2 regions of the Enterobacter adelaidei genome follow, and region 1 is predicted to be linked to the other one. Evidence: riboswitches for the same ligand, from Rfam matches in the RefSeq annotation. Region 1 holds a riboswitch; the other holds the start of a gene.
The links. Region 1 has a riboswitch for cobalamin ahead of btuB (TonB-dependent vitamin B12 receptor BtuB). Riboswitches for the same ligand answer to the same signal wherever they lie in the genome.
Positions count from the first base shown of each region.

Region 1 (14,554 bases):
TTACAAAAACAGTGGCGACGTCGCCCCTTCCGCTCTCCGCATCACAGTGCCTCACTAACAGCCATGGTAGGGGGAGGTTCTATACCGGGGCCGGGAGAGATCTCACTGGCCCACAATGGCATTCTGTTTCTTGATGAGCTGCCTGAGTTTGAAAGGCGAGTGCTGGATGCTCTGAGGGAGCCTATCGAATCGGGTGAAATTCATATCTCCCGTACACGTGCCAAAATAAGCTACCCCGCGCAGTTCCAGCTGGTTGCAGCAATGAACCCCAGCCCGTCAGGACATTATCAGGGTAATCATAATCGCTGTACGCCTGAGCAGACGCTGCGATATCTGGGGAAACTCTCTGGCCCTTTTCTGGATCGTTTCGATTTATCCCTGGAGATCCCTTTGCCTCCTCCTGGCCTGCTCAGCCAGAGTAGCGTCAGAGGGGAGAGCACGGTAGAGGTTCGCGAGCGGGTTATCGCCGCTCAGGCCCGACAGTATATACGTCAAAATAAACTGAATGCCCGTCTGGATAATGCTGAGATTCGGCAGTTTTGCCAGCTAAAGGCTGAGGACGCAAACTGGCTGGAAGAAACATTGACGCGATTTGGGCTCTCAATTCGTGCGTGGCAGCGTCTCTTAAAAGTCGCCCGAACTATCGCCGATGTGGAAAGGTGTAATGAAATTGAGAGACAACATCTGCAGGAAGCGTTGAGCTATCGTGCAATCGATCGTCTGCTTTTGCACCTGCAAAAGTTACTGGCGTAAAAAAGGGGCCGTAGCCCCTTTCTTATTAGTCGTCAGACTCGGTGTAGTCTTCTGCACCTTCCATCTGTGGCTTACCGCCAGACAGCGTATGGAAGCGCTTTGGACGCTTAATGCGCGCCATGTACTTGATCCATACACGTTCCGCTTCAGACTGCGGCTCACGCTCGCCACGACAAACAGAAACAAACTGTTTTTCGTCTTCAGTTGCAGGTTCACGCTTACCCAGATCCAGCTCGTTAAAGGCATAACCATGGCGCTCAAGCAGTTGAGCTTCTTTGATGGTGAAATCGCCGTGACGAGAGAACCCGCGCGGATAATGTTTATTGTCGAAAAAACGATTAGTCGTCGTAAAGCTTTCCGCCATCCTACACGCTCCTAATTCTTTGGCCGAGCTATTTATGGCGCGGAGTATTAGTTACGCTTGACAGAGTGTAAAACAAAACATTTAAATCATAACGACAAATAATTTTGCGGAGAAAGATGTGGATACGGAATTGCTAAAAACTTTCCTTGAAGTGAGCAGAACGCGCCACTTTGGGCGAGCAGCTGAAGCCCTTTACCTGACGCAGTCAGCAGTCAGTTTTCGTATTCGACAGCTGGAAAACCAACTGGGCGTGAATCTTTTTACCCGCCATCGCAACAACATACGTTTAACCCCTGCCGGAGAGAAACTGCTCCCGTACGCAGAAACGCTGATGAATACCTGGCAGGCTGCCCGCAAAGAGGTTGCACATACTTCCAGGCATAATGAGTTTTCAATAGGGGCCAGTGCTTCACTGTGGGAATGCATGCTAAGTCAATGGCTTACCCGGCTATATCATTCTCATGGGCATTTGCAATTTGAAGCCAGGATTGCACAACGGCAGTCGCTGGTTAAGCAACTTCATGAACGCCAGCTTGATCTTCTGATCACAACCGAAGCCCCCAAGATGGACGAATTTAGCAGCCAGATTGTGGGTCAGTTTGGCCTGGCGCTTTATGCTTCTGAACCTTCAATGATGAAGGCAGACTTGACCTATTTGCGACTGGAGTGGGGGCCTGATTTTCAGCAGCACGAGACGGGGTTGATTGCAGTTGATGATGTTCCGCAGTTAACAACCAGCTCTGCAGAGATCGCCTGCCAGCAACTTTCCTTGCTGAAGGGTTGCACCTGGTTACCTGTCCGCTGGGCTGATGCTAAAGCCGGGCTTCACACTGTATTGGATTCCACAACGCTTACCAGGCCGCTGTATGCGATTTGGCTGCAAAACAGTGATAAACAATCACAGATAAAAGATCTATTAAAAATCAATGTAATAGATTGATACATCAGCCAGCAGGAATGCTGGCTGAAAATTAAGAAGAGAGTTTTCTGTAGTGTATCAGGCAAAAAAAAATCCTTTGCCGGAGCAAAGGATTATATATGGCAGGGGCGGAGAGACTCGAACTCGCGACACCCGGTTTTGGAGACCGGTGCTCTACCAACTGAGCTACGCCCCTAAAGTTTTTTGCCATTAAGCCTGCCAATAAGGCAGGCTTAATGTCTTAATAAGTGGCGGAACGGACGGGACTCGAACCCGCGACCCCCTGCGTGACAGGCAGGTATTCTAACCGACTGAACTACCGCTCCACCGAAGACTGCTGTAACCACCGGATTTATGCACCGGCTTACTACTTAATTTGATGCCTGGCAGTTCCCTACTCTCACATGGGGAGACCCCACACTACCATCGGCGCTACGGCGTTTCACTTCTGAGTTCGGCATGGGGTCAGGTGGGACCACCGCGCTAAAGCCGCCAGGCAAATTCTGTTAATCTGTATCAGAGCTGAAATTTGATTGTCTGTCTCTTCGCCGAAACAGCTTCGGCGTTGTAAGGTTAAGCCTCACGGTTCATTAGTATCGGTTAGCTCAACGCATCGCTGCGCTTACACACCCGACCTATCAACGTCGTAGTCTTCAACGTTCCTTCAGGACCCTTAAAGGGTCAGGGAGAACTCATCTCGGGGCAAGTTTCGTGCTTAGATGCTTTCAGCACTTATCTCTTCCGCATTTAGCTACCGGGCAATGCCATTGGCATGACAACCCGAACACCAGTGATGCGTCCACTCCGGTCCTCTCGTACTAGGAGCAGCCCCCCTCAATTCTCCAGCGCCCACGGCAGATAGGGACCGAACTGTCTCACGACGTTCTAAACCCAGCTCGCGTACCACTTTAAATGGCGAACAGCCATACCCTTGGGACCTACTTCAGCCCCAGGATGTGATGAGCCGACATCGAGGTGCCAAACACCGCCGTCGATATGAACTCTTGGGCGGTATCAGCCTGTTATCCCCGGAGTACCTTTTATCCGTTGAGCGATGGCCCTTCCATTCAGAACCACCGGATCACTATGACCTGCTTTCGCACCTGCTCGAGCCGTCACTCTCGCAGTCAAGCTAGCTTATGCCATTGCACTAACCTCCTGATGTCCGACCAGGATTAGCTAACCTTCGTGCTCCTCCGTTACTCTTTGGGAGGAGACCGCCCCAGTCAAACTACCCACCAGACACTGTCCGCAACCCGGATTACGGGTCTACGTTAGAACACCAGCCATTAAAGGGTGGTATTTCAAGGTCGGCTCCACGCAGACTGGCGTCCACGCTTCAAAGCCTCCCACCTATCCTACACATCAAGGACCAGTGTTCAGTGTCAAGCTATAGTAAAGGTTCACGGGGTCTTTCCGTCTTGCCGCGGGTACACTGCATCTTCACAGCGAGTTCAATTTCACTGAGTCTCGGGTGGAGACAGCCTGGCCATCATTACGCCATTCGTGCAGGTCGGAACTTACCCGACAAGGAATTTCGCTACCTTAGGACCGTTATAGTTACGGCCGCCGTTTACCGGGGCTTCGATCAAGAGCTTCGCGTTGCCGCTAACCCCATCAATTAACCTTCCGGCACCGGGCAGGCGTCACACCGTATACGTCCACTTTCGTGTTTGCACAGTGCTGTGTTTTTAATAAACAGTTGCAGCCAGCTGGTATCTTCGACTGATTTCAGCTCCACCCGCAGGGGCTTCACCTACATATCAGCGTGCCTTCTCCCGAAGTTACGGCACCATTTTGCCTAGTTCCTTCACCCGAGTTCTCTCAAGCGCCTTGGTATTCTCTACCTGACCACCTGTGTCGGTTTGGGGTACGATTTGATGTTACCTGATGCTTAGAGGCTTTTCCTGGAAGCAGGGCATTTGTTACTTCAGCACCGTAGTGCCTCGTCATCACACCTCAGCGTTAATAAGGTACCGGATTTACCTGGAACCTCCGCCTACATGCTTAAACCGGGACAACCGTCGCCCGGCTAACATAGCCTTCTCCGTCCCCCCTTCGCAGTAACACCAAGTACAGGAATATTAACCTGTTTCCCATCGACTACGCCTTTCGGCCTCGCCTTAGGGGTCGACTCACCCTGCCCCGATTAACGTTGGACAGGAACCCTTGGTCTTCCGGCGTGCGGGCTTTTCACCCGCATTATCGTTACTTATGTCAGCATTCGCACTTCTGATACCTCCAGCACCCCTCACAGGACACCTTCAACGGCTTACAGAACGCTCCCCTACCCAACAACACATAGTGTCGCTGCCGCAGCTTCGGTGCATGGTTTAGCCCCGTTACATCTTCCGCGCAGGCCGACTCGACCAGTGAGCTATTACGCTTTCTTTAAATGATGGCTGCTTCTAAGCCAACATCCTGGCTGTCTGTGCCTTCCCACATCGTTTCCCACTTAACCATGACTTTGGGACCTTAGCTGGCGGTCTGGGTTGTTTCCCTCTTCACGACGGACGTTAGCACCCGCCGTGTGTCTCCCGTGATAACATTCTTCGGTATTCGTAGTTTGCATCGGGTTGGTAAGCCGGGATGGCCCCCTAGCCGAAACAGTGCTCTACCCCCGAAGATGAGTTCACGAGGCGCTACCTAAATAGCTTTCGGGGAGAACCAGCTATCTCCCGGTTTGATTGGCCTTTCACCCCCAGCCACAAGTCATCCGCTAATTTTTCAACATTAGTCGGTTCGGTCCTCCAGTTAGTGTTACCCAACCTTCAACCTGCCCATGGCTAGATCACCGGGTTTCGGGTCTATACCCTGCAACTTAACGCCCAGTTAAGACTCGGTTTCCCTTCGGCTCCCCTATACGGTTAACCTTGCTACAGAATATAAGTCGCTGACCCATTATACAAAAGGTACGCAGTCACACCACGAAGGTGCTCCCACTGCTTGTACGTACACGGTTTCAGGTTCTTTTTCACTCCCCTCGCCGGGGTTCTTTTCGCCTTTCCCTCACGGTACTGGTTCACTATCGGTCAGTCAGGAGTATTTAGCCTTGGAGGATGGTCCCCCCATATTCAGACAGGATACCACGTGTCCCGCCCTACTCTTCGAGTTCACAACCTGTGCATTTTCGTGTACGGGACTATCACCCTGTATCGTCGGACTTTCCAGACCGTTCCACTAACACACAAGCTGATTCAGACTCTGGGCTGCTCCCCGTTCGCTCGCCGCTACTGGGGGAATCTCGGTTGATTTCTTTTCCTCGGGGTACTTAGATGTTTCAGTTCCCCCGGTTCGCCTCGTTAACCTATGTATTCAGTTAACGATAGTGTGACGAATCACACTGGGTTTCCCCATTCGGACATCGCCGGGTCAAAGGTTCATATCACCTCGCCGGCGCTTTTCGCAGATTAGCACGTCCTTCATCGCCTCTGACTGCCAGGGCATCCACCGTGTACGCTTAGTCGCTTAACCTCACAACCCGAAGATGTTTCTTTCGATTCATCATCGACTTGCGAAAATTTGAGAGACTCGAACACACATTAACTGTGTGTCGTTTCAATTTTCAGCTTGATCCAGATTTTTAAAGAGCAAAACTTCGCAGTGCACCTTTTCAGGTTCACTCTGAAGTTTTCTTGGGTTCGCAGTAAAGGATGGTGGAGCTATGCGGGATCGAACCGCAGACCTCCTGCGTGCAAAGCAGGCGCTCTCCCAGCTGAGCTATAGCCCCATCGTTTGCAATCTCTGTACCGCTCATCCTTTAAAAGGAGTTTGGTAGGCCTGAGTGGACTTGAACCACCGACCTCACCCTTATCAGGGGTGCGCTCTAACCACCTGAGCTACAAGCCTGCAGAGATTTTTACTGCTGTTTTTCATCAGACAATCTGTGTGAGCACTGCAAAGGCAGGTTCTTTAAGGTAAGGAGGTGATCCAACCGCAGGTTCCCCTACGGTTACCTTGTTACGACTTCACCCCAGTCATGAATCACAAAGTGGTAAGCGCCCTCCCGAAGGTTAAGCTACCTACTTCTTTTGCAACCCACTCCCATGGTGTGACGGGCGGTGTGTACAAGGCCCGGGAACGTATTCACCGTAGCATTCTGATCTACGATTACTAGCGATTCCGACTTCATGGAGTCGAGTTGCAGACTCCAATCCGGACTACGACGCACTTTATGAGGTCCGCTTGCTCTCGCGAGGTCGCTTCTCTTTGTATGCGCCATTGTAGCACGTGTGTAGCCCTACTCGTAAGGGCCATGATGACTTGACGTCATCCCCACCTTCCTCCAGTTTATCACTGGCAGTCTCCTTTGAGTTCCCGGCCGGACCGCTGGCAACAAAGGATAAGGGTTGCGCTCGTTGCGGGACTTAACCCAACATTTCACAACACGAGCTGACGACAGCCATGCAGCACCTGTCTCAGAGCTCCCGAAGGCACCAATCCATCTCTGGAAAGTTCTCTGGATGTCAAGAGTAGGTAAGGTTCTTCGCGTTGCATCGAATTAAACCACATGCTCCACCGCTTGTGCGGGCCCCCGTCAATTCATTTGAGTTTTAACCTTGCGGCCGTACTCCCCAGGCGGTCGATTTAACGCGTTAGCTCCGGAAGCCACTCCTCAAGGGAACAACCTCCAAATCGACATCGTTTACGGCGTGGACTACCAGGGTATCTAATCCTGTTTGCTCCCCACGCTTTCGCACCTGAGCGTCAGTCTTTGTCCAGGGGGCCGCCTTCGCCACCGGTATTCCTCCAGATCTCTACGCATTTCACCGCTACACCTGGAATTCTACCCCCCTCTACAAGACTCTAGCCTGCCAGTTTCGAATGCAGTTCCCAGGTTGAGCCCGGGGATTTCACATCCGACTTGACAGACCGCCTGCGTGCGCTTTACGCCCAGTAATTCCGATTAACGCTTGCACCCTCCGTATTACCGCGGCTGCTGGCACGGAGTTAGCCGGTGCTTCTTCTGCGGGTAACGTCAATTGCTGAGGTTATTAACCTCAGCACCTTCCTCCCCGCTGAAAGTACTTTACAACCCGAAGGCCTTCTTCATACACGCGGCATGGCTGCATCAGGCTTGCGCCCATTGTGCAATATTCCCCACTGCTGCCTCCCGTAGGAGTCTGGACCGTGTCTCAGTTCCAGTGTGGCTGGTCATCCTCTCAGACCAGCTAGGGATCGTCGCCTAGGTGAGCCGTTACCCCACCTACTAGCTAATCCCATCTGGGCACATCTGATGGCAAGAGGCCCGAAGGTCCCCCTCTTTGGTCTTGCGACGTTATGCGGTATTAGCTACCGTTTCCAGTAGTTATCCCCCTCCATCAGGCAGTTTCCCAGACATTACTCACCCGTCCGCCGCTCGTCACCCGAGAGCAAGCTCTCTGTGCTACCGCTCGACTTGCATGTGTTAGGCCTGCCGCCAGCGTTCAATCTGAGCCATGATCAAACTCTTCAATTTAAAAGTTTGATGCTCAATGAATTAAACTTCGTAATGAATTACGTGTTCACTCGTTGAGACTTGGTATTCATTTATCGTCCGAGGACGTTAAGAATCCATGTCACTTTGAGTGCCCACACAGATTGTCTGATAAATTGTTAAAGAGCAGTTGCAACGCGGCTTTCAGCTCACCGTTGCGAGGTCCCGTATATTACGTTTTCCTCATTCAGAGTCAAGCGATTATTTTCACTTTTCTCTGTTGGTGTTCATCTCTGAACCCCGCTAACCCGGCGGCTTGTAAGCCGTTGTTCCGTGTCAGTGGAGGCGCATTATAGGGAGTTCTCAGACGTTGACAACCCCTCTTTTGAAAAAAACTTTCAACCGCCTCTTTTTTGCTCAAAACCGTGCTACAACGCCAGTTTTTCGAGCGTTTCAAAGCCGTAACGATGTAAAACGGGCAAAAGTTGTTCAGTTTCTTTTGTGATCGCCATACAAAAAGCGATATTTGCATCGGTAGATTTTGCATCTGGCGCTTCATGTTCCAACAGCCAGGCAGTACGACGCGCAATGGCCGCACCGGAATCCACCAGACGTGTCCCCTCTGGCAGAACAGCCAGAAGCTCTTCCTGTAAAAGAGGGAAATGGGTACATCCCAGAACAACGGTGTCTGGTGGCTCCGGCATCCGCAACCACGGGCGCAAAATGCGGCGCAGCTCTTCCAGCGAAACAGCGTGTCCATGCAACTTCGCTTCAGCCATTTCGACAAGCTCCGCCGATCCGAGCATTGCTATCTGGCATTCATTAGCAAAGCGGTCGATCAGTTCACGCGTATAAGGACGCTTCACGGTGCCACGTGTTGCCAGCAAACCAACGATACCGTTCGCCGTCAGACGCGCGGCTGGCTTTATTGCAGGAACGACGCCCACAACCGGGAACTGGAATTTTTCACGCAAGGCAGGAAGGGAAACCGTACTCGCCGTATTGCAGGCGATGACCGCCAGCGCAAGGGGGTAACGCTTTTGTACCGCGGTAACAATTTCAACCACACGCTCAACAATAAACTCTTCGCTTTTTTCCCCGTACGGAAAAGCGACGTTATCAAAAGCGTAGATGTAATGGAGATTCGGCAGGAGATGCCGAATCTCATCATAGACCGAAAGCCCACCAACGCCGGAATCAAACACCAGTACAGTGGGACGCGGATCAGAAGGTGTAGCTGCCAGACAAGGTGTATTCCCGTCCTGCAGTTTGATAGCCATAAACTGTCTCGTAATCTTTATCGAACAGATTGGCTATTTTACCACGAACTGTGAGGTGAGAGGTGACAGGATATGAAACTGCGATATCCCACAAACTTACGCCACCCATTTTCACACGTTCTGACGCATAGGTATTCGGATCGATCGCAACGTCGTAACGAGTTCCCAGATAACGGTACGCCAGATTCCAGTCGAGATCCCAGACCTGCCAGTCAAGCTGATACTTAACCTGCTGCTTAGAGCGGCGAGCCAGGACTTCGTTGGTTTTCGCATTACGTGGGTCAACATAATCGTAAGAAATCTGATGGCCTACCGGGCCAGTGTCAAACTGCGCCGTGGCTTCCACGCCTTTGATACGCGCTTCATCAACGTTGTAGTAGCGGTACGTATGCGGGTCGCTGCTGATCAGATTATCAATATCATTACGATAACCTGTAATACGCCAGTTAACCGGTCCCGTCAGGCCTTCAAAACCTCCTTCCCACTGCTTACTCTCTTCCGGTTTAAGGTCCGGATTACCATAGTTCGCACTGTGGATCTGACTCATCGTAGGCGCTTTAAATGCGGTACCGTAGGAGGCTATCACGCGATAACCATCCACAAACTCCCACGCTGCGCTGGTTTGCCATGTTCCATGGTTACCAAAGTTGGAGTTGTCGTCATTACGCGCCGCCGCTTCCAGCGTCACGCTGTTGAACTGCTGCATCGCTGAAACGAACACGCCGGTATTACGCTGCTCGTAACCTTTATCCAGGTAGCCCGTTCCGGCCTGCGTCTTCTGCTTTTGCCAGTCCAGACCAGCACCAATGTTGCCATGACCGACTTCAACAGTATTGAGCCACTGGGTGGTGTACTGCTTCACATCATCCATCGTTGCGGAATCAGCATAGCGCCCTTTCTTCGGGTCATAGTTCTGATCTTTACTGCGCCCATAACCTGCCACCAGTTGCGACTGGAAAATCCCCTGGTTGTAACGTAGTCCCGTATCCCAGTTCTGGCTGTAGAGCTGGCGAGTATCCGGTCGCCCATCCACCATAAAGTTGGCGTCATAGTGATCGTAACCGTCATACGCAGTGCGGTTGTCATAACCAAAACCACGGAAGAAGCCGCTCACGCTGTCGGTAATCTGCTGTTCCACAGAGCCGTACAGTGACTTGCTCATAAAGCCATCGCGGTCAGGCTGACGCGGTGCGTCCTGGGCTGCAATATCAAAACCACGGGTATAGGTATAGTTACCCGCCATCGTGATCCTGGTTTTATCAAGAACCTGCTGGAAAGAGCCATCATAGGTTTGGTAACCCTTAGACCCCACACCTGCAGAAATTTCCGCGCCCGGTTTATCGCGTCCGGTAATGATGTTGATCACACCGCCAATCGCGTCAGAACCATACAGGGCCGAACGTGGGCCACGAATGTATTCAATACGCTGAATCAGGGAAGTCGGGATCTGGCTCAGGTCGGGAACGTTGCTGATCCCGGCGTTATTCAAAGGAATACCGTCAATCAGCACCAGCACATGGCGAGATTCCGTTCCGCGAATAAAAGTCGAAGAGTTCGAGCCCATTCCACCGCTTTGCGCGATATCCACGCCAGGCAGACGTGACATGATTTCCACCACACTCTTTGCCTGCCAGCGTTCAATATCTTCACGCGTCACAACAGATGTCGGAGCCAGAACGGTTTTTGCCGGTTGTTCAAAACGGTTTGCAGTCACCACCAACGAGTCTGCGCTATCCTGCGCCCAGCCCGAAAATGCCGTGACGGACAACGCCGTCAGCAGCGATACTTTTTTAATCATTGTTAAAGCATCCACAATATAAGAAGGATGCCGCAGGATTCATCTATAGCACGCGATGATGAAACCAAATGCGACGTGATCCCGGCAGGTCTTCGGGCTAGGTGGCTTTAGAAGGATGAAGACTTCCCATTTTCACAGTGTCTACAACGCTCATCCCGCCAGTCTTTACCGCTGCGCGTCAGCTCCAGATTTACACTGGATTCCCTTTTCACTCTCAGGAGACCGGAAACAGAATGCTACAATTAGACACGTATAGATGTCCAGACAGCTATTGGCCATTAAATCTGGACATCCCCTGAACAATGCCTACAATCCCCGCGTAATTCTTTATCACTCAGGACGCATCATGACCCCAGAACACCTCCCGACAGAACAGTACGACGCGCAGCTGGCAGAGAAAGTTGTCCGCCTGCAAAGTATGATGACGCCTTTCAACGCGCCCGTTCCCGAGGTGTTCCGCTCTCCTGTCAGCCACTACCGCATGCGCGCCGAGTTCCGCATCTGGCACGACGGTGACGACCTGTACCACATCATTTTTGATCAGCAGACAAAATCCCGTATCCGCGTAGACAGTTTTCCGGCGGCAAGCGAGCTGATTAACCAGCTCATGACCCTCATTATGGACGGTGTGCGCACCAACCCAGTGCTGCGCAATAAGCTGTTCCAGATTGACTACCTGACTACCCAAAGTAACCAGGCGATTGTCTCTCTGCTGTATCACAAAGCGCTGAATGACGAGTGGCGCGAGCAGGCAGAAGCCCTGCGCGATGCGCTGCGCGCGCAGAACATCAATGTTCATCTGATTGGCCGTGCTACCAAAACCAAAATCATGCTGGATCAGGATTACATCGACGAGCGTCTGCCGGTGGCGGGTAAAGAGATGGTGTATCGTCAGGTAGAGAACAGCTTCACCCAGCCGAACGCCGCGATGAACGTGCAGATGCTGGAGTGGGCGCTGAAGGCGACGGAAGGGTCGACGGGCGATCTGCTTGAGCTGTACTGCGGTAACGGCAACTTCTCGCTGGCGCTGGCGCGTAACTTCGAGCGCGTGCTGGCCACAGAAATCGCCAAACCATCGGTTGCTGCGGCACAGTACAACATCGCGGCTAATCATATCGACAACGTGCAGATCGTTCGTATGGCCGCAGAAGAGTTCACGCAGGCCATGAACGGCGTACGTCAGTTTAACCGCCTGGAAGGGATCGATCTGAAGAGCTACCAGTGCGAGACGATTTTTGTCGATCCGCCGCGCAGTGGCCTGGACAGCGAAACGGAGAAGATGGTGCAGACGTACCCGCGTATTTTGTACATCTCCTGTAATCCGGAGACGCTGTGCAAGAACCTCGAAACATTAAGCCAGACGCACAACGTTGAACGTCTGGCACTGTTCGATCAGTTCCCGTATACGCACCATATGGAGTGCGGTGTACTGCTCACGGCGAAGTAATTATCTGGCGTTTTTGGCAGGTGGCGCTTCGCTTACCTGCCCAACACATAATTCATTACTCTGGTAACTGGCTTTTACGGCTACGCATGCGCGAGCCAATCCAGAACACCAGCGCCACAGACAGTACCGCAGGGAAGAAGTTAGAGCCGATATCCGGGTACTCGGCACGCACTACCGTGCTATACAGCAACACACCCAGAATAAAGCAGGCAGCAGCCAGCCCCGGTAACCCGACCGGCATGGTGCGGTTCAGGTAACGTTGATGCAGACAGTAAACCGTCAGCACCAGTGCAATTAGCGGGAAAATCGAAAAGGGTACGATTGAGCTAAAAATAGCGGCAAACGTACCATTTATGGATAAGCCAGCGATCAATGCCAGCAACAGCGTCCCTTTATCCTGACCTGACTGTTTCATTACTCACCTTCACTCTTCGGTTTGATGTGCCAGTTTCTCTTGTTCACGGCGATACCAGTAGTACGCACCTTTAGAAATCATGCGAAGCTGTAATACCAGTCGCTCTTCGAGCTGCTTGCGTTGTTCAATGCTGATATCCAGCGCTTCGGCACCCGCGCTGAAAACAATCGTCACCATCGCCTCAGCCTGTGCTTCAGTAAACGCACGCGGCATATGGTTTTCGAGTTCAAGATAGTCGGCAAGTTCCGCGATGAAATGCTGAATTTCACGCGCGACGGCAGCACGAAACGCCGCAGAGGTTCCGGAACGCTCGCGCAGAAGCAGACGAAACGCGTTGGGGTTATTGCCGATAAATTCCATAAAGGTCGACACGGAGGTGCGGATCACGCTGCCGCCTTTTGCGATACGCTGACGCGCCTGGCGCATGAGCTGGCGCAGCATCAGACCACTTTCGTCGACCATGGTCAGACCCAGTTCATCCACATCACGGAAGTGACGATAGAAGGACGTTGGCGCAATCCCGGCCTCGCGCGCAACTTCACGCAGGCTCAAACTGGCAAAACTACGCTCGGCACTCAGTTGACTGAATGCGGCTTCCACCAGCGAACGCCGGGTTTTCTCTTTTTGTTGTGCTCTTACGCCCATCACGATAGTTGAATCCTTCCAAAGGCCTGATGGCACTATACCAGAGAATAAAATTAATCTGTTTGCCTGGCTTTGTGAATGATTGTTTACGCGCGGTTTGTGCTTCACTGCCCGAAAAAAGCACAACGATAATTGGGTTACTCTGGCAATGATGTTATGATTCTGTTGCTTTTATGTATAAGAACAGGTAAGCCTTGCCATGCCACATTCCTACGATTACGACGCAATAGTTATTGGTTCCGGCCCCGGCGGCGAAGGTGCTGCTATGGGTCTGGTGAAACAGGGAGCCCGAGTAGCGGTCATTGAGCGCTACCATAATGTTGGCGGCGGTTGCACCCACTGGGGCACCATCCCTTCGAAAGCCCTCCGCCACGCCGTTAGCCGCATTATCGAATTTAACCAGAACCCTCTCTACAGCGACCACTCCCGACTTCTTCGTTCATCCTTTGCCGACATCCTGAATCACGCGGATACCGTCATTAACCAGCAGACACGTATGCGTCAGGGGTTTTATGAGCGTAACCACTGTGAAATTTTGCAGGGTAACGCGCATTTTGTTGATGAGCACACCCTGGCGCTCGAATGCCACGACGGTTCGGTTGAAACCATCACCGCTGAAAAATTCGTTATTGCCTGCGGCTCACGCCCGTACCACCCGGCCGATGTAGATTTCTCGCACCCACGCATCTACGACAGTGACTCCATCCTCAGCCTGCACCACGAACCACGCCACGTGATTATCTATGGCGCTGGGGTGATTGGCTGCGAATATGCGTCGATCTTCCGTGGAATGGACGTCAAAGTTGACCTGATCAACACCCGTGACCGCCTCCTGGCATTCCTCGATCAGGAGATGTCGGACTCCCTCTCCTACCACTTCTGGAACAGCGGCGTGGTGATTCGCCACAACGAAGAGTACGAGAAGATTGAGGGCTGTGACGACGGGGTGATCATGCACCTGAAGTCAGGTAAGAAGCTGAAAGCAGACTGCCTGCTGTACGCCAACGGTCGTACCGGCAACACCGATTCACTGCAGCTGGAAAATATCGGGCTTGAAACCGACAGCCGTGGTCAGCTGAAGGTCAACAGTATGTACCAGACCGCCCTGCCGCACGTTTACGCGGTCGGCGACGTGATTGGCTACCCAAGCCTGGCCTCAGCCGCTTACGACCAGGGACGCATTGCCGCACAGGCGCTGGTAAAAGGCGAAGCGACGGCGCACCTGATCGAAGATATTCCGACGGGCATCTATACCATCCCGGAAATCAGTTCTGTCGGGAAAACCGAGCAGCAGCTGACGTCAATGAAGGTGCCTTACGAGGTGGGTCGCGCCCAGTTTAAACATCTGGCGCGGGCGCAAATCGTGGGGATGAGCGTGGGAACGCTGAAGATCCTTTTCCATCGCGAGACCAAAGAGATCCTCGGTATTCACTGCTTTGGTGAACGCGCGGCGGAAATCATTCATATCGGCCAGGCGATAATGGAGCAAAAAGGGGGTGGTAACACCATCGAGTACT
Region 1 covers NZ_CP154353.1:4,468,795-4,483,348, forward strand. Annotated here, with positions in the region: gene AAHF05_RS21730 (YifB family Mg chelatase-like AAA ATPase) at 1-753, shown strand, start outside; gene AAHF05_RS21735 (DUF413 domain-containing protein) at 779-1,117, opposite strand; gene hdfR (HTH-type transcriptional regulator HdfR) at 1,236-2,057, shown strand; tRNA gene AAHF05_RS21745 (tRNA-Trp) at 2,157-2,232, opposite strand; tRNA gene AAHF05_RS21750 (tRNA-Asp) at 2,286-2,362, opposite strand; rRNA gene rrf (5S ribosomal RNA) at 2,418-2,533, opposite strand; rRNA gene AAHF05_RS21760 (23S ribosomal RNA) at 2,606-5,510, opposite strand; tRNA gene AAHF05_RS21765 (tRNA-Ala) at 5,691-5,766, opposite strand; tRNA gene AAHF05_RS21770 (tRNA-Ile) at 5,809-5,885, opposite strand; rRNA gene AAHF05_RS21775 (16S ribosomal RNA) at 5,955-7,494, opposite strand; gene murI (glutamate racemase) at 7,881-8,732, opposite strand; gene btuB (TonB-dependent vitamin B12 receptor BtuB) at 8,677-10,530, opposite strand; cobalamin riboswitch at 10,596-10,772, opposite strand; gene trmA (tRNA (uridine(54)-C5)-methyltransferase TrmA) at 10,877-11,977, shown strand; gene AAHF05_RS21795 (YijD family membrane protein) at 12,033-12,392, opposite strand; gene fabR (HTH-type transcriptional repressor FabR) at 12,402-13,040, opposite strand; gene sthA (Si-specific NAD(P)(+) transhydrogenase) at 13,237-14,554, shown strand, end outside.

Region 2 (14,554 bases), 1.8 Mb from region 1:
AAACCGGCCATAGACCTTCATCAGCACCAGACTGTCGTGTTGCTGCAGCGCCAGTGCAATTTCTGCTTCCGGCGCAGTACAGGAAATCACCGCCAGCGACTGCTGTTCCATCGCCAGCGGCATTTTTGAACGCGCGGCAATCGCGGCAAACGACGTCACGCCTGGCACAATCTCCAGCCAGTCCGGGCTGCCAATGCGCTGAAGTAAGAACACCCAGGTGCTGAACAGCATGGCATCACCAAGGGTGATAAAACCAACCTGTTTCCCGTCGTTCACCTCACGCACTAACGCGTCGGCCACCGCATCCCACACCGCCTCCTTTTCAGCACTGTCGGCGCTCATAGGAAAGTGGCAGCAGCGGATTTCGGTCTGTTCGCCGATAAACGCCCGGACGATAGAAAGCGCCAGGCTATCGCCGCCTTTGCGGCCCGCCGGGGCGTAGAGAATATCCAGCGAACCAAGGATCCGTGAGGCACGCACGGTGATAAGATCCGACGCGCCCGGCCCGGTACTCAGGGCGTACAGTTTGCCGCTCATGCCGCCTCCTCCAGCGCCATACTTAGCGCCTGCTGTAAATGGGCGACGAACATTGCGCGTACCGCCGGGTTTTCACCCAGCCCGCTCAGCCACGGCGTCGCCGGGATCCCGGCGGCGTTAAACAACGTCTTCCAGGAGTCCTCGTCATCAGAGGCCATATCGTTGATGGCGTGATCGCCGGCCACCAGCATCAGCGGCATCAGATGCACGGCGGTGACGCCTTCTTTACCGAGGCTCTCAATCAGGATGTCGACTTCCGGATAGCTCTCCACCGCGCCGACGCGGGCCGGGAAGCCCTGGGCCATCATCATGTGGTCGAGGCAGGCATAGGCCGCAAAGGCGTGATGGCTGGCGCCGTGGCCCATAAACACCACTTTTTCCTTTGCCCCAAGCGTCGGCATCTGCTGTTGCAACGCGCGCATCAGCTGCGCGTAATCGTCGTGGCTGCTCAGTAGCGGTACCCCCAGCGTCAGGCGGGTAAACAGCGGGCGCAGGCTCTGCACTTCACGGACGATTTTCTCGTACTCATCGCCGTTGATGATGTGCAGAGACTGAATCGCCACATCCTGATATCCCTGAGCCGCAAGCTTTTTCAGTGCCTGCAGCGGCGTGTCGATCTCAATGCCATCACGCTGTTTGAGCTTGCGAATGATCATCCCGGAGGTGAATGCCCGAAACAGCTCGCGGTCAGGGCAGCTTTCCGCCAGCGCGCGCTCGCACGCCACAATGTTCTTCTCGCAGGTATCGTGGTAGCTGGTACCAAAGCTGACCACCAGAAGCGCCTTTTTCATCTCTAACTCCTTAATCAGCGGCCAGCCAGCGCGCTAAACGCCCGGCGAATGCGGCCTGACTTTCCAGTAATTCCTCTCCCGTCACCAGCGGTGCCGGGCGTGTAATCACGATGCAGGGGATGCCCGCATCCAGACAGGGTTGAACCTTCTCCTGATAGCCACCCTCTGCGCCGGAGGCTTTGGTAATCATCACATCAGCCCGGCAATGACGATAAAATGCCGCGTTAAATTCAGCGCTGAAGGGCCCGCACATAGCGAAGATCTCGGTGACGCCAAAGCCAAACCCGGTGCATTGCTCAAGGACCTCGGACACTGGCAAAACCCGGGCCAGCAGCGTTTTCTCCGGCAGACCGGCGCACCAGCGCGCCAGATCTTTACTGCCGGTGGTCAACAGCACCCGTTCGCCCAGCCGCCGCGCGATCTCGCAGGCCTCTTCAATTCCCGGCACGCTGTAGAGCAGCGGATGCGTCAGCTCGCTGAGCTGTTCGGGGCGCTGATAGCGGCTAAGTAACACGCCCACCGTTTCACAGGCCGTCAGGATGTTGCGGCTGACCACCTCAGCGTAGGGATGCGAAGCGTCAATCACCCAGCGGGTCCTGTTTTCCGCCAGCCAGTCAACCATCTGTTGTGGCTCCAGGCGGCCACAGCGCACCTGACCGTTAATATCGCCCGCCAGCCGCTGCCCGGTGGGTGTTGCCACCGACAGGGTGTAGGCCACGCCCGCCGCATCCAGTTGCTGGCAGATCGCGCGGGCATCGCTGGTGCCGCCCATGACCAGCACGTCGCCATAGTTCACAGCACATAACCCCGGGGGGTGATCATCAGCCCCTCCTGAACGAAGGTGGCTTTATTTCCGACGATCACCAGGCTTGTCATATCGACCGGCTCAAAGTCCATATCGCCCAGGGTGGTCAGCCACTTCTCCTGCTTTTTACGCCCGGCAGACTTCACTACCCCTACCGGCGTTTGCGGGCTTTTGCTGGCGGACAGCAGCTCAAACGCCCGTGCCAGATGGCCCTCGCGACCCCGGCTGCGCGGGTTATAGAAACAGATGACAAAGTCCGCCTCTCCCGCAGCGACAATACGTTTTTCGATGACCGGCCACGGCGTCAGCAGATCGCTTAAGCTGATGTGGCAAAAATCGTGCATCAGCGGTGCGCCAAGCAGAGATGCGGCGGCGATACTGGCTGTCATTCCGGGGATCAGGCGAACCTCAACGTCCAGTTTCTGTTTGCTGACCAACTCCAGCACCAGCCCCGCCATCCCATAAATCCCGGCATCGCCGCTGCTGATAAGCGCGACGTTATGCCCGGCCTGCGCCAGCTCGATCGCCGCCTGACAGCGTTCAATCTCTTTGCACATACCGGTTTTGATCACCTGTTTGTCGCCGGTGAAGGCCTTCACCAGATGGGTGTAGGTTTTGTAGCCAACGATGATTTCTGCCGCCTGCAGCGCGTCTACAGCTTCCATGGTCATCATGGCCTGCGAGCCAGGGCCGATTCCAATTACGGTTAACATCAGTGTGAAACTCCCAAAGTGATAGTGACGCCCTGTTCGCGCAGGGTTTCGCCTCGTAGTTGCCCATGGCTCAGCAGCCACGCTGCCGGACCAGAGACGCTCCCCACTCCAACCGTCTGGCGTACAAACGGTGAGGCCGGAAAGCGATGTTCGTGCTCACGCAGCGCGTCAGCGGTAAAGGTTTCAAACGGCACACCCCAGCAGGCGGCAAGCTGGAGCAGGCCCGCTTCGTCTTTTTTAAGGGAGACGCTGCCAATCGCTTTTAGGGCCAGCGGGTCGAACCGTTGCGCCTCAAGCTGACGCGCCAGCAGCGTCGCCAGCAGCGGAAACGGCGTGTCGCGCCGACAGCCGATGCCCGCCACGACCCGCTGAGGGACCAGCTTCCAGTGCGGCAATGGCAGTTCCGGCAGCGTGTTTCGCAGCGTAATACACACCAGCGCATCCAGTTCCGGCAGGTGCTGCAGGTTGCTCACGGTGATAAACCCGCGCCGATCGCATTGACTGACGTCGTCATCGAGTTCCGCATCCCACCACAGCCCTACCCGCTGGTGGCTCACCAGCATCTGGTTGACGATTTTTACCGTCGCCCGGAAATCGCTCATTCGGGCGTTCAGCTGAAAGGCCAGGGTATCCAGCGCGGCCATCTCGTTGACGTCCGTGGCGGTGGTAATCACCGGGTCAGCCCCCAGTATTCCCGCCAGGTGGCGGGTTAACGCATTCGCACCACCAGCATGGCCGGAAAGCAGGCTAATCACGTGCTGCCCGCGTTCATCGATCACCACCACCGCCGGGTCGCTCAGTTTGTCGTGGATTAACGGTGCCAGGACGCGCACCGCAATGCCGGTTGCGCCGATAAAAATCAGCGACGGGTAGCGCATGAACGCCTCGCGAACCGCCGGGGCAAAGCCGCCGTCGAAGGGAACAAAGCCCTCTTCCTGCAAACGCTCGCTGGTAAAGCAGGTTACCGGCAGCATCGCCGCCAGCCGCTTCGCCAGCCGCACGCCGCCCGGGGTCAGGCAAAAAAGCGCGATGGACTCAGGCTTTACGGTATTCATGGCTAAAATCCGCGGCATAGAGTTTTGAGTAGTGATACTCCTCGCCCAGGAATTTCCCGACCAGAATGAGCGCCGTTTTGCGGATCCCCGCCTCGCGTACCTTGTCGGCGATGTCCGCCAGCGTGCCGCGTACGGTCTGGCTTTCCGGCCAGGTCGCTTTATAAATGACGGCAACGGGCGTGGTGTCTGGATAACCGCCTTCAATCAGACGTTCCGCCACCCGATGAATACGCTGGACCGAAAGATAAATCGCCATTGAGGTCTGATGGCTGGCAAATGACTCCAGCTGTTCACGCTCCGGCACCGGCGTACGACCTTCGAGGCGGGTAATAATCAGGCTCTGCGAGACTTCAGGCACGGTGTACTCCACCCCAAGCTCCGCCACGGCGCCGAGGAAAGCGCTGACGCCGGGCACCACCTGCCAGGCGATTCCGCGTTTGGTCAACTCTTCACCCTGTTCCCGGACGGAGCCGTAGAGGGAGACATCACCGGTCTGTAAACGCACCACCGTTTTTCCGGCCATTACGCCCGCCGCCATCAGGTCGATTATCTGTTCTAAATGGAGTTCCGCGCTGTCGTGGCATTCGGCTCCCTGTGGGCAATAGGCCAACAGTTCGGTATTGATAAGCGAGCCGGCATAGATGACCACCTGCGCCTGCTGCAGCAGCCGGTATCCCTTGAGCGTAATGAGCTCTCGATCGCCGGGACCAGCACCGACAAACCACACGCAACGGGAATCAAACGTCTCAGACATGGTGTTCTTCCTTCTGACAGGCGATAACAAAAACGGGATTGTTCGGTTTGAAATAGTGGCCGCTGCCAAGCGGGGCCAGTGCGGAGACCTGCATTTGCAGGCAATCAATGTCCTGCGCGCCGATCTGCTGCAGATGGGCCAGCGCGGTTGTGAGGTTTTCCATCAGGATAAACGTCATCACCAGACGTCCGCCTGGATGTAACTGGCGCATGGACCAGTCAATAAGCGATGTCAGATGGCCACCGCTGCCGCCCATAAATACCGCATCGGCCTTATCCGCCACCGGCAACGGCGCTACGCCCGGCAAAATAGCGATATTGCGACAGGCAAAATGCTGGCGATTTTCTGCAAGCAGCTGCAGAGCCGCAGGGTTACGTTCAATGGCCGTCACGCGCAGCGAGGGAAACTGCAGCGCCGCCTCTATCGACACGCTCCCTGTCCCCGCGCCGACATCAATCAGGTGGCTGGCGCGGTGCAGCGCAAGCTTTGCGATGGCCAGGGCGCGTACCGCCTCTTTGGTCATCGGCACCGTTTCGCCGCGCAAAAACAGTTCATCTTTCATCGAGGATCACCACTGCATTCATTTCATAGTCGGCACTGACCTCACTGACGGGCAGCCAGTGGATCCGTTCGTTTTCCATTGCCAGGTTTTCACCAATCACCATCCAGCGATGGCCCTTACCGCGTGCCACCAGCTGAGCGGCAATCTCTTTCGGCCCGTACTGGCTATCGGTGACCATCGCCACTTTGCGATGCCGTGCCAGTTCGTCCACATTCACGCTGCGACCATGGCTGCTGGTGAGCCACATCTCATTCATATCAATGCCCGCCTGCGCACACAGGTACTGCACCGCGCTAATGCCGGGAATAATCTGCACGCGCGCAATACCGAAATGCGCCACCATTCGCGATCCGATGCCGTAAAACAGCGGATCGCCGGAGGCGACAATCACCACCTTTTTCGCCTGACGCGCCTCTATCCAGGCCAGCAGCGCCGGAATGTTAGCGCCCAGGACAAACGTCTCGCCGCAAAACGCCGGGAACTGCAGCAGATGACGTTTTCCGCCGACCAGCGCATCGGCACACTCAATGGCTTCACGCGCAGCGGGAGTCATCAGATGCAATCCCGCAGGCCCCATTCCCACGACCGTTAGCATTGCAGCTCCCGGGCAATCGCCTCGACCGGGCGGTTGCTACCCAGCACCTGGTTATCAAAGGAAAACAGAATGGCATCACAGGTCGGCGGAGTTTTGGTAAAGCGCAGCATCTGCATCACACGCAGGCAGATACGTTTGGCGAGGTGGCTGTAAATAGGCTGAAAACCCCAGGTTTCGATATGCTCCATCGCCGCCTCGGTGGTATCGCAATCGCTGACGAGGGTCAGTAACTCCAGCGGCGCGCCGAGCAGCGCCAGATGCGCCACCAGCGTTTCCATGCGCGCATCGGCGATATGGCTGTGGGTGTGGAAAATCCCGGCGGCAATTTTGATGAGCTTGCCGGGATGGCCGACCAGCACTATCTGGCGAAATCCCAGCCGCACCGCCTCTTCGATCATGTAGCCGACAAAGTTGCTCATGGTGACCACGACATCTTCATCAATGCCCATCTGCTCGCGCACAAAACGCTCGCCATGATTGCCCGGCACCAGCACGACCCGTTCCAGCCCCGCCGCACGTTTAATCTCCAGCTCAAGAGAGAGCGAGCGTTTCCAGCTCTCCTCTGACATCGGTGTGACAATACCGGTGGTCCCGATGATCGAAATCCCGCCCAGGATCCCGAGGCGTGAGTTGTAGGTTTTCTGCGCCCGCGCTTCACCTTCAGGCGCAAAGATCTCAACGTCAGCCCCGCGCGTCGGGCCAATCGCCTCGCGCACTGCGGACTCAATGGTGTGACGCGGCGTGCGGTTGATCGCCGCACTGCCGATGGGCAGGCCAATTCCTTTACGCGTGACGGTCCCCACGCCTTCGCCACCCGAAAGCGTAATCTCGCCGCTGTCGTTGAGCATCACGCGGGCGAAAATCAGCATGCCGTGTGTGGCGTCGACGTCATCACCCCCGTCTTTGCGGATGGCCGCAATCGCCTGCTGACCTTCAATGTGCGGCGACTCCACGTTCAGACATAGCGTGACGCCGGAAGGGGTCACAATGGAGATCTGATGAATAAGATGCTGGCGCAGCACCATCAGTGCGGCGACTTTCGCTGCCGCGGTCGCGCAGGAACCGGTGGTGTAGCCTTTACGTAACGCCTTCCCGTTATGCCATACCGGGGCATCGAAGGTTGAATCGCTCATCGCGCCCCCTGCAGGTAATAGAGCATGGCGTTCACAATCGCCGCCGCCACATTGCTGCCGCCTTTGCGCCCAAGGGCCGCAATCGCGGGCAAATTGCTGTGCGTCAGCGCCTCTTTCGATTCCGCCGCCCCTACAAAACCCACCGGAACACCCACCACGCCGCTGACAGCAACATCATGCTCAAGCAGGCGAAACAGCGCCGTTGGCGCATTGCCAAAGACGAAGACCTTCTCGCTCTCTTCCGTCACCGCGATATCCACCGCCGCCATCGAGCGGGTTATTCCCTGCGCTTTCGCCTGCGCCACCACCCGCGGATCGCTGATATAGCAGCGACATTCACCCCCGAATGTCGCCAGCAGCGTTTTGTTGATCCCGGAGAGCGCCATCGTGGTATCGGTATAGATAACTGACGGGCGACGGAGCGCCGCGCAAAGCTGTTCCAGCGCATCATCTGAAAACCAGAGAATATCCAGCCAGTCAAAATCTGCGGTGGTATGGATCACCCGCTTGACGATCGCCTCATGCAGCGGGCTGGCAAACCGGTATTCCGGCCGCGTTTCGCGAATGATTTCGCCAATGATGTCGAAACTTTTGGCTTCAATCGCCTGGGGTTGCTGGATGTATTGCATTGTCTCTTGTCCTCAGGCCACGCCAACCATCAACCAGCGTGCTGCGATAAACAGCGCCAGCGCCAGGGTGGAGGAAACCCACATCAGTCGAATCGTTCGGGAAATGTCGTCTACCGCAATCGGGCGCTGCGCGTCGCCAATCCACGGCTTTTCTACGCGCTGACCAAAATAGTCGTTGGGTCCGCCAAGCCGGATGCCCAGCGCGCCGGCGACCGTCGCTTCTGCCCACGCGCAGTTGGGGCTGCTGTGGTTGTAGCGGTCGCGCCAGCCGACGCGCAGCGCGCGGGAGAAATCGTCACGGCATAGCCACGCCGCGATGCTCAGCAGAAGCCAGCTCAGACGAGCGGGGATATAGTTCGCCAGGTCATCCATACGGGCGCTGACCATGCCGATCGCACGGTATTTTTCGTGCTTGTAGCCCACCATTGAATCGAGGGTATTCACCGCCTTATAGGCCATCGCCAGTGGCGCACCGCCCAGCATGAGGAAAAACAGTGGGGCGATAACGCCATCGACCGTGTTCTCCGCGACGGTCTCCACCACCGCCCGGTTGATCTGTTCCGGCTGAAGTTGAGACGTATCGCGTCCCACTATCCAGGAGAGTTTTTCGCGGCTTTCATCAAGGTCGCCCGCTCGCAGAGGACGTTCAACGTCCCGTGCAGCGTTTGCCAGGCAGCGCCCGGCCAGCACGGTAAACATCATCCACACTTCAATCGCCCAGCCCAGCCAGGGATGAACCATCCGTCCGAGCGCCAGTACGCCCCAGGATATGCCCCAGGTCAGCCCCACTACCGCCAGCCACATGACGCCGCCGCCAACGCGTAGCGCCGTGTCGCTATGACAGCAGCGGCGAATACTCCGCTGCATCGCATTGATCAGGTTGCCTATCCAGCGCACCGGATGCGGCCAGTTTTGCGGGTCGCCGATAGTGACATCGAGCAGCCACGCGACGCACCAGGCCAGCAGGGTCATAGCGCCCCCCTCGCCGCCGTCAGCCAGCGGTTGAGCATCATGGGGCGTTGGGCAAAGTGGAGGTGCAGGTAGCTTGCGAACGTGTTGCCAACCTGCCAACCGCCCGCCCACTCCTGCATCGTTACGCCATCGCGTACTTTGCGACACGCCAGTACCGCGGGGGTTTGGGGAGAGAAGTCGGAATAGTGAAACTCATGCCCACGCAGCACCTCTCCGCTATCGGCCAGCAGCGTGGGCTGGCGCGCCTGCGCCTCACAATAGCCAAAACGGGTCAGCCGTTTACCCATCCTGCTGTGGCCAGGGATAACATTGGCCATCCGGTGGATGACCCCCTCGCTATCTTCGAGCGTGCTGCCGAGATACATCAGCCCACCACATTCGGCGTAAATCGCTACGCCTCGCCGGTGCGCCTCCCGCAGGCTGGCAAGCATCGTGGTGTTTTCCGCAAGCCGTGCCGCGTACAGCTCCGGGTAACCGCCCCCAAGCCAGACCATCTGGCAGTCAGGTAAATGGGTATCGCGCAGCGGGCTAAAGCGGATAATGTCGACCCCGGTACGTTCGAGCAGCGTGATGTTATCCGCGTAATAGAAGTTGAAGGCCTCGTCATCGGCCATCGCGAGCGTCAACCCGCGCCCGGCGTCCCCGTCAGGGAGCGCGGGCCAGGAGCCCTGCGGCAGCGACGCCATCTGGCTGAGCGCGAGAAGTTGCCCGATGTCCAGCGTACGTTCGAGAATGGCGGAAAAATTCTGCCAGGTCTGCAGGTCCGCGACCGACTCCCGGGCGGTGACCAGTCCCAGATGGCGCTCGGGCAAACCGACGCCTTCAACGCGGGGTACATAACCCAGGACGGGTACCGTGCAGTAGTGTTCAATTGCCGTTTTGAGCAACTGATAATGTGGTTCGCTGTTGACGCGATTGACAATCACCCCAGCAATATTGAGGGTGGGATCAAATCGCTGAAAGCCCATCACCGTGGCGGCAATTGAGGTCGAGACCGCCTTGCCATCCACCAGCAGAATCACCGGGCAGCCCAGCTGTTTTGCCATCGCGGCGGTGCTGCAATAGTTCGGGTCGGTGCCGTAGCCGTCATACAGCCCCATCACACCTTCAATCACCGCGATATCCGCCTGCTGCATATGCTCGCAGAACAGCGCGTTGAGTATCGGCTCAGGAAGCATGAAGCTGTCGAGGTTGCGGGAGGACGTACCGCTGACTTTGGTATGCCAGCCGGTATCAAGGTAGTCAGGGCCCACTTTATATGGCTGGACGCGTAACCCACGCTGTTTTAACAGACTCAACAGGCCTAGCGTCACCGTGGTTTTACCACAACCGCTTCCGGTACCTGCAAGAACAAACGCGTACTGCTTTGCCGCCATGGCCCTGATCCTGTCCAGGGTGGTCGGGAGGTATAGATACACGTAACCCCAGTCTTTCGACTGTATGATGCATCAGTACAACCCACTTCCCACCGAAGTTGTTGAACGTTCCCGACAGGCAGGTCTTCTGGCTTAGCGTCTTCCTCGCCCGTCCTTCCCAATCTCACGATCAGTGGTCATTACGGGGTCGTCAGCATCACAGCAGCGGGGGCTGCGGGGGATTATCACCCCCTTCCCTACCACAAATGTGGCAAACCGGTCGGCTTACATAATGAGAAAATAGCGCGTTATAAAACAGCAATGCTATTTACGGCGTTTCACTTCACCTTAGGCAAATACTTAACCGTAATGAAATACACGCTAAGTAAAATGTGGCGCCAGAATAATTGACGCCTTCCTCAATAACTCAACGTTTTATCACAAAAAATTAAAAGCAAAGATAATTACGCTTAAAATCTCAATATTTATTGCGCTATGACAAGTTATTGCACCACTTGATATTTTTTCATTTTATCGTGATCAAAATTCATTAAGGCATTAAAACCTGGCTATCACATAATATTGCTATTCAACGTAAGTTCGTGTGGCTTTATTGATGCGTTACGTATTCAGCAGAATCGCAGAATAATATGTAGATTATCCAGGCGGGAATTTGCGGTATATCAAGGTACGAGGGATATCCTCATGACACTATGCTTCAGAATTTGCAGACCAGAAAGGTGGAAACGTGGCTGTTGCGCAATGCCCCGCGTCATGCGGTGAGCTTATCCAGGGCTGGATTTTGGGCAGTGAGAAACTGGTCTCCTGCCCTGTCGAATGGTACAGCACGGTTGAGGTGAGCTACGGCTCAGCCCTGGCGGATGAACGCCCGCTGTCGCGCGCGATGGTCGAGCGGTTATTGCAGCACTGGCACTACCCGGCGCAGTTGAGCCAGGATATCCGCATTGATGTGCATTCGACCATCCCGATTGCCAAAGGGATGGCCAGCAGCACCGCAGATATTGCCGCCACCGCCGTCGCCACCGCCCACCATCTGGGGCATCAGCTTGACGAAAGCACACTGGCAACGCTTTGCGTTTCGCTCGAACCCACCGACAGTACCGTGTTTCGCCAGTTGACCCTTTTCGATCATAACGACGCCTCCACGCAGATTGCCTGCGACGCCCAGCCCAATCTCGATCTGCTTGTTCTCGAAAGTCCGCAAACGCTGCGCACGGCAGATTACCACCGCATCCCGCGTCAGGCGGGGTTATATGTCGGTGCGCCAGCGCTGAAACGCGCATGGGAGAAAGTACAGGAATCCTGTATGACGCAAAACCCTTACCGGATGGGAGAAGCGGCAACCCTCAGCGCCATCGCCAGCCAGACGCTGTTGCCTAAACCGGATTTTGACGCACTGCTCTCACTGGTGGAGGAGTGCGGTATCTACGGGGTGAACGTGGCGCACAGCGGCAGCGTCGTGGGGCTGATGCTGGACAGAAATAAAGACGATGTCGATTATGTGAAATGGCTGTTAGCGAAAAAACAGCTCACCCGCCACTGGCCTGAACAACACCTGCTGCGGATGGTAAAAGGCGGCGTGACGCTACTCTGACAGCAACTTGTGCTGAATGAGCCACTCGACCTGCTGCTTAACCTCTTGCTCGTGTTCCTGCGCTAAAGCCTCTTGCAGCGGAACATGCCGGAAAAACGCGTCCCAAAATGCACGCTTGCGCTCCCGATCACTGCACGCGCTATTTACCCTTTCACGCAGCGCCCCCGCCAGCCGCACGCTTTCCCGCATGCCAGGGGGAAGATGGGCTGCGACATGCGCTTTGAGGATCTTGCTGTACACCGGCGCATTGCCCCCGCAGCTCAGCGCAATAATGATCGGCGAATGGTCAATAATGGCCGGCGAGATAAAGGTGGCAGCAGAAGGGTCGTCTGCGACATTGCAAAACAGACGCTCCGCGCTGGCGTCCCTGGCGACCTGACGGTTCACCTGCGGATCGCTGGTTGCGGCAATAACCAGCCAGCATGATTGCAGATACTGCGGCGCAAACGTCGCCGGGACCCACTCGATGTCACCGCACGCGTGCAGGCTGGCGAGTTCCGGCGTCAGGGTAGGCGCAACCAGACGCAGCTCTGCCCCGGCAGCCAGTAGCCCCTTTGCCTTATGCGTCGCCACCTGCCCACCACCGACGATCAGGCAGCGTTTACCCTTCAGATTGCAAAAAATCGGGAAATAGTCCATCGCCTAGCCTTGTAAAACGTCAGTCAGCGCGGCAATAAACCGACGGTTCTCCGCTTCAGTACGCACGGCAATCCGATAGTAGTCGCGATCGAGCCCGGGATAGTTTTCGCAGTGGCGAATAAGGATATGATGACCAAGCAGTGCCGCTTTCAGGTCGAAACCCTGACGCAGGCAGCGGAAGAAAATAAAGTTGGCCTGCGGCTCCCAGACCACCAGCGATGAAAAACGCGTCATCGCCTGCCACAGGAAATCCCGCTCCCGGGCGATAAAGGCGTGGCTGCGAGCAATATAGTCTTCATCCAACAGCAAATGTTGCCCCACAAGCGCCGAGAAGGCATTCACGGACCAGGGCTCGCGGGTGCGTTTCAGCTGGCGAATAGTCTGCGTATTTCCGCTCAGCAGATACCCAAGGCGCAGCCCTGGAATAGCAAAAAACTTGGTCAGAGAACGCAGCAGGTAAAGATAACGTGAGTCAGCCAGCCGTGGCGCCAGCGTGGAGCCCTGCGGCAGAAAATCGATGAACGCTTCATCCACAATCAGCGAAATCTCCAGCGTTTCGCACAGCGAGGCCAGCCGGGCGAGAAGATCGGCATCAGGCATGAGTCCGGTAGGGTTATTCGGCGTTGCGATAAACAGGCAATCGGGCCTGTGCGCACGAACGGCGTCCAGTATGGAAGCATCCACCTGGAACCCGTTCTGCTCACTCAGCGCATAGTCGATTATCTCGCAACCCTGCTGCTGTAATGCCCGGCGATATTCAGCGAAGCCCGGCACCAGCAGCATCGCCCTGCGAGGGGCAAGCGTTCGCACCAGGCCATAGATCAACTCCGTTTCGCCATTTCCGGCAATCGTCTGGTCGTAGTCACACCGACTGGCGCTGGCCAGCGCCAGATGAAGATGGCGGTATTCAACGTCCGGGTACTGCGTAATGATATCCAGATGGGACACAATGAGCGACCTGACGCGCTGGGGCAGGCCTAACGGATTGATGTTCGCGCTAAAATCCAACAGCAACTCGGGAGCGATCCCCAACTGCAGCCCCGTTTCCAGGACATTACCACCATGCTCACTCATTCGTTTCACTCGGCCATTTCGAAAATGTCAGAATAACATCAGACAACAACCTGATTCAGCGCGATATGCGATGCAGAAAACGCCAGTATCTCCTGCAGGTTGACCACCTCACCGACGACAATCAGCGCAGGAGCATGCAGTTGTTGACGCTCAACCTCGAGGTGGATATCGGTCAGCGTACCTTTGGCAATCTGCTGACGAGACTGGCTGGCATACATCACTACCGCCACCGGCGTCTCAGTGGACATGCCTCCCTCAATGAGCTGCTGGCAGATTTCCGTCAGCCGGGTCATTCCCATCAGAACGATCAGCGTTCCGTTGATTTGCGCCAGCGCATGCCAGTTTTGCGGGTCGTTCCCCTGGCACATATGACCGGTCACAATATGAAAACTGGAGGCGTAATGACGGTGCGTGACCGGGATCCCGGCATAGGCCAATCCGCCAATCGCGGAGCTGATCCCCGGCACGACTTCGAACGCCAGGCCGTCTTTTGCCAGCTGCTCGGCCTCTTCACCCCCGCGGCCAAAAACGTAGGGGTCACCACCTTTCAGACGCACCACCTGCCGCCCTTCCCCGGCATGCTTAACCAGCAAGGCATTGATTTGTTCCTGAGGTACCGGATGATGACTTGGGGTTTTACCAACATCAATAATCAGACAGCTTGCCGGAGCCTGAGCCAGAAGCTCAGGGTTAACCAGGCGATCGTGGACAATCACCTCCGCGTGGCGGATACAGTGCAGACCTTTTACCGTTATCAGAGACGCATCACCAGGCCCTGCCCCTACAAGCCAAACCTTCCCTTTACTCATCGTTATATCCTCAGATTAAATATTCAAAGATGCAAGAAAACGGGTAATTAAAATTAGCGCTGAATTATACCCACCTCCACATGCCAAAAATTTGATGTATTTATCACTCTCCCTTAATTGTACGAATGGCGTTTATGACCAATATCAATAAAACAGTAAATACCCTCTCACCAATGTCTGCATGGCAATAGCCCTCCACTTATAAAAGTCAAAAAAAATATATTTTCTACTCTCAACAATAAAACAGGCGCTCGATCACAAATATCACAATGCTTTTGTCACCAACGTTTACAGATAAATACCAAACCCAAAACAAACCCCACCCAACAGATTGAATTAAAATGATTTTCCATGATGCATCATTACCATCATCATTTTGGGAAGGATTTTTTGAAAATAGATCAATTGCTTCCTTTTCGTCTTCAAAAGACACTCCAATACTATTAACAGACCGAATATCCATTAACTATTTTTAATACCCATAATATTTTTACAATCAGCCCTACAGAGGATTAC
Region 2 covers NZ_CP154353.1:1,597,313-1,611,866, reverse strand. Annotated here, with positions in the region: gene AAHF05_RS07760 (cobalt-factor II C(20)-methyltransferase) at 1-537, opposite strand, end outside; gene AAHF05_RS07755 (sirohydrochlorin cobaltochelatase) at 534-1,328, opposite strand; gene AAHF05_RS07750 (cobalt-precorrin-6A reductase) at 1,339-2,124, opposite strand; gene AAHF05_RS07745 (precorrin-3B C(17)-methyltransferase) at 2,121-2,846, opposite strand; gene cbiG (cobalt-precorrin 5A hydrolase) at 2,846-3,901, opposite strand; gene AAHF05_RS07735 (cobalt-precorrin-4 methyltransferase) at 3,882-4,655, opposite strand; gene AAHF05_RS07730 (decarboxylating cobalt-precorrin-6B (C(15))-methyltransferase) at 4,648-5,217, opposite strand; gene AAHF05_RS07725 (cobalt-precorrin-7 (C(5))-methyltransferase) at 5,207-5,812, opposite strand; gene cbiD (cobalt-precorrin-5B (C(1))-methyltransferase CbiD) at 5,806-6,945, opposite strand; gene AAHF05_RS07715 (cobalt-precorrin-8 methylmutase) at 6,942-7,574, opposite strand; gene cbiB (adenosylcobinamide-phosphate synthase CbiB) at 7,587-8,546, opposite strand; gene AAHF05_RS07705 (cobyrinate a,c-diamide synthase) at 8,543-9,922, opposite strand; cobalamin riboswitch at 10,022-10,197, opposite strand; gene AAHF05_RS07700 (L-threonine kinase) at 10,650-11,516, shown strand; gene AAHF05_RS07695 (bifunctional precorrin-2 dehydrogenase/sirohydrochlorin ferrochelatase) at 11,508-12,155, opposite strand; gene cobD (threonine-phosphate decarboxylase CobD) at 12,159-13,229, opposite strand; gene cobA (uroporphyrinogen-III C-methyltransferase) at 13,268-14,038, opposite strand; gene AAHF05_RS07680 (hypothetical protein) at 14,271-14,471, opposite strand.
Region 2: linked by a shared signal. The riboswitch ahead of AAHF05_RS07705 (cobyrinate a,c-diamide synthase) and the one ahead of btuB (TonB-dependent vitamin B12 receptor BtuB) in region 1 are both predicted to bind cobalamin.